2 regions of the Shewanella aegiceratis genome follow, and region 2 is predicted to be linked to the other one. Evidence: predicted binding sites of a transcription regulator. Region 2 holds the regulator's gene; the other holds the start of a gene.
The links. Region 2 encodes sigma-54, which starts transcription at its own class of promoters, with help from an activator protein. Its sites were predicted from a motif close to GTTGGCACGNNNNTNGNNT; they were not measured.
Positions count from the first base shown of each region.

Region 1: a site for sigma-54 is predicted at 1,647-1,665, ahead of fliE (flagellar hook-basal body complex protein FliE). Genes of this name have one in related genera too.

Region 1 is NZ_CP080416.1:1,523,999-1,526,399, reverse strand. It holds gene fliF (flagellar basal-body MS-ring/collar protein FliF) at 1-1,202, opposite strand, end outside; gene fliE (flagellar hook-basal body complex protein FliE) at 1,261-1,593, opposite strand; gene K0H80_RS06785 (sigma-54-dependent transcriptional regulator) at 1,790-2,401, opposite strand, start outside.
Region 2 is NZ_CP080416.1:3,886,415-3,888,815, forward strand. It holds gene lptB (LPS export ABC transporter ATP-binding protein) at 1-354, shown strand, start outside; gene K0H80_RS16880 (RNA polymerase factor sigma-54) at 489-1,976, shown strand; gene hpf (ribosome hibernation promoting factor) at 2,007-2,294, shown strand; gene ptsN (PTS IIA-like nitrogen regulatory protein PtsN) at 2,297-2,401, shown strand, end outside.

The DNA.
Region 1 (2,401 bases), 2.2 Mb from region 2:
TCGGTGCGAGCAACGCGGGTCACCTGACCGTCTTCACCGGCAGGTCCCGTCTTGAAATCGACCGCCACCGACACGCTAACCCGTCTAACCACGCCCACCTGCTGGCGGGTATGGCTGATGGTGGTGTCTAGCTCATAGTTGCGGGTCGCCTCCTTGTGGCTAGAACCCGGTAGGGTCTGCTCCTGAGCGCTAGTGCCGGTGGCCTGCTGAGGAATATTGGCTTCCATCGGTGGCTGGTTGCTCAGCGCGCCGGCGATGCCACCAGTGCTGGCACCGGTAGAGTTATTCTCAACCGTCATTTCGCTACGCACCGCGGGCAGATCCGGGTTATAACGCTTGGCGGTCTGCTCGACCGAGGTGAAGTCCATGTTCACGTCGACCTGAGCGGTAAAGTTCTCAGGTCCCAGAATCGGCATCAGAATCGATTCAATCTTGCTGCGGTATTCGGCTTCTTTCTGCTGCACCAGCTCGAGCTCGCGTCTGGCTCTGGCCGAGCCTGCGGTTTGGCTGCCTGAGTTTAGCAGGCGACCGTTAGCATCGGTCACAGTGACCCGAGTCGGCTCGAGACCGTGCACCGCCGAGGCAACGATATCTACGATGGAATCGACCTCTTCCTGACCCAGACCGCCACGACGGGTATTAACCACCACGGTTGCACTTGGCTTGGAGCGATTACGGGCAAACACGTTCTCTTTAGGAATGGCCAGGATCACCTTGGCACGGCTGACGCTCTTTAACTCTTCGATGGTACGCGCCAGGTTTTGCTCCTGACTGTTTTTCAGTCTGGCGGCCTCCATGCGCTGGCTCACGCCAAAGCCGCTATCTTTAGAGAGGTAATCATCACGGTTAGGCGAGTTATCGATACCGGCGCGGCTCAGCATCATCTTGACGTCTTGGTACTGATCTTCCGGCACCTTGAGCACGTCGACATCGATCTGATAGTTGACCTTGTTCTTGTCCAGCACATCCAGAACCTGCACCATCTCCTGGGTATCCATCTTACCCAGAGGGCGGTATTCGGGCTCTTGGGCCCACAACATGACGAAGACGGCCAACGCCAGACAGATAGCCAGCGCCAGGATCATGGTGATCTGCCTGAGCATGTCGACACCGCCAAACATTCCGCCGCTTGGCTTATGTTCTTCTTGTACGCCGCCTGCCAACATGTCCTGCGTTGTGCCAGCGCCAGTTCCGACTACCATATCTGTGCTCACGATAAATACCTGCCGTTATCTTTCTTAATCTTTAGGGAGTCCATGCCTAGACAGGCATACTCATGATCTCTTTGTAGGCTTCCACCAGCTTGTTGCGCACCTGAACGGTGGCCTCGAATGCCACGCTGGCCTTCTCTCTGGCGATCACGGTATCTGACAGTGTCACCCGGGTGTCGCCCATATCCAGACGTGTCTGCAGCGAAGATGAGGTGGCCTGCAGCGCATTGACATTGCCCACGGCTTCAGACAAGAGGCTGCCAAAATCGCTACCACTGGTGTTCGCCACCTGCTGAGTGATATTAGGTGTGATCCCATTAGGCTTGATTTCGCCCGTGAGTGTCTGCATCTCTTGCAGTAATGAATTGGCACCTATCTGCATCTTGGCCTCCGCTATCGTCGTGAAATTGACGAAATCTATTCTTATTCAGACCAATGCAATATGTTTGCCAAAAATAGAAAAAGCCGACAAACCCAGATTGGGTGTCGGCTTCGAAACGTTCAAATGGGCCGTAGAGACGCTAAAGCGGCGGTTTGCTTCCTTGACTAACGCAGAACGACCAAAACGGCTACGTCTATCAGGCAGGGATCTGAATACCCATGTCGCGCATACGCGCCATCTTATATCTCAGGGTGCGGGCACTGATCCCCAGCTTTTCGGCCACCTGCTTGCGACTGCCGTTACACTGGTTAAGGGTCTCTAGGATGATCACATGCTCCTGTGCCTTGAGCTCATCCCCCAGCCCCTCGGGCTCGGCGTTCTTCTCACTCTCAAAGGTAGGCTCCAGCATCACATCCTGAGTATCAATAACGATATCCTTGGCGCAGATGGTGTCGCCTGTCTGTAAGATCAGGGCGCGCTGAACCACGTTATCCAGCTCTCGCACGTTACCCGGCCACCTGTGTCCCAGAAGACGCCTGCTTGCCTGATCGTCCAGGCTTGGCGCCACGGCTAAACTGGCAGCCTTGGCATGACGCAACACCAGGTGTCTCGCCAGCGGCAAGATATCCGCCGGGCGTTGATGCAGCGCCGGCCAGGTGAGTGGAAACACATTGATGCGGTAATAGAGATCTTCCCTAAAATCGCCTTTAGTCGCCATCGCCTTAAGATCACGGTTAGAGGTGGCCAGCACACGCACATCGAGTTTGATCGTCTTACGGCCGCCGAGTCGCTCGACTTCCCGTTCCTG
Region 2 (2,401 bases):
TTTCACATCACCCATATCCGTGACAGCCACGGCATGGCGCTCTCGGGCGGTGAACGTCGCCGGGTGGAGATCGCCAGGGCGCTTGCTGCCAACCCTAAGTTTATTCTTCTCGACGAGCCGTTCGCCGGTGTCGATCCTATCTCGGTCATCGACATCAAGAAGATCATCGAGCAGCTTAAGAATCGCGGCCTGGGGGTGTTGATCACCGACCATAACGTGCGCGAAACATTAGACGTCTGCGAGAAAGCCTATATCGTCAGCCATGGTAATCTGATCGCCGAGGGCACACCCGCCGAAATCTTAGACAACCAGCAAGTACGAGCAGTGTACTTAGGTGAACAATTCAAGCTATAGTTAATCTTATAATGGGGCCACAGAGGAAATACCATGCGTTAATTGTGGCCTTAGGCACTATCCGATATATTTGTCCGGCACATATAGCCAGAGCTTTCTCATTTTATAATTAGAAACAAGGGAATAGCAGTACGATGAAAGCGTCACTTCAGCTCAAAATGGGTCAGCATCTCACCATGACGCCCCAGCTACAACAGGCCATACGTCTGTTGCAGTTGTCGTCATTAGAGTTGCAGCAGGAGATCCAGCAGGCATTAGAATCCAACCCGCTACTGGAGTTGGATGAAGAGCAGGAGAGCGCCAGCATCGAGCTGCAAGACGATAGCGTCAGCGACAGCTTCGACAACAAGTACGACGACAAGATAGAGCTGGATTCGAGCCAGGATAACTCAGGGGTCGAGACCTCAGACGCCCTGACTCAAGACTCAATGCCAGACGAGCTGCCGGTGGATACCACCTGGGATGAGGTCTACACTGCCTCGCCAAACTCAAGCTCGGGCGCCATGCGCGACGACGACATGCCTTTTCAGGGCGAGACCAGCGAAGGTCTGTATGAACACCTGGAATGGCAGAAGAACCTGACCCCTTTTTCCGATAACGACCTGGCCATCGCCACCGCCATCATCGACGCCATCGACGAGCGCGGTTACCTGACCCAGACCTGCGAAGATATTCTCGAGGCCATGGGCGACCCAGAGATCGAACTAGACGAGGTCGAGGCGGTGCTCAAACGGGTACAACACTTCGACCCTATTGGTGTGGCGGCCCGCGACCTCAGCGAATGTCTGACGATTCAGCTAGCCCAATACAGCGACGACACGCCGCACATCGCCAACGCCCGCATGCTGATCAAGGAGCACCTGGATCTCATCGCCGGACGCGACTTCCGTCTGCTGATGCGCAAAACCAAGCTCAAGGAAGATGAGCTGAGGGATGCCATAGCCCTGATCCAGACCCTGAATCCCCGTCCCGGCCTCGCCATCACCGCCAGCCGCGACGAGTACGTGATCCCGGATGTGACCGTCACCAAGAAGAAGGGACGCTGGGTAGTCGAGCTCAACCCAGACAGCATGCCCAAGATCAACGTCAACCAACAGTATGCCGCCATGGCCCGCAGCACTAAGAGTCAGGCGGATGGCCAGTTTATTCGCGGTCACCTGCAGGAAGCCAAATGGTTCCTCAAGAGCCTGGAGAGTCGCAACGAGACCCTGCTCAAGGTGACCAACTGTATCGTCGACTTCCAGCAAGGTTTCTTCGAATTTGGCGAAGAGGCGATGAAGCCCATGGTACTTAACGACATCGCCGAGGCGGTGGAGATGCATGAATCCACCATCTCGCGTGTGACCACGCAAAAATATATGCATACCCCGAGAGGGATCTTCGAGCTTAAATACTTCTTCTCCAGTCACGTCGGTACCGACGATGGCGGAGAGTGCTCTTCAACAGCAATACGTGCCTTCATTAAGAAGCTGGTTGCTGCGGAAAACCAGAAAAAGCCATTGAGCGACAGCAAGATGGCTCAACTCTTGGCCGAACAGGGTATTAAGGTGGCTAGACGCACCATTGCCAAGTATCGCGAGGCAATGCTTATACCGCCCTCGAATCAGCGCAAGAGCTTATAAAACAAACCTGGAAACTGGAGGACTATCTTTATGCAAATAAACCTGACTGGGCACCATATCGAGATCACCCAATCTCTACGAAGCTACATCGAAGAGAAATTCACAAAGCTTGAACGTCATTTCGATCAGATCAATAATGTGCACGTTGTATTAAATGTCGAAAAGTTGCAACAGAAGGTTGAGGCAAAGTTACATCTCCGTGGCGGAGAAGTGTTCGCAACATCCGAACATGCGGACATGTATGCCGCGATAGACTCCCTGATTGACAAACTCGATCGTCAGGTCATTAAACACAAAGAGAAGCTTACTAAACATTAACGATGGAACTGAGTACCATCCTGCGGCCGGAGTGCACCACCTGCGCCACTCCGGGCAGTAAGAAAAAGGTACTGGAGCTTATCAGCGACTTAGCCGCTGTCCAGTAC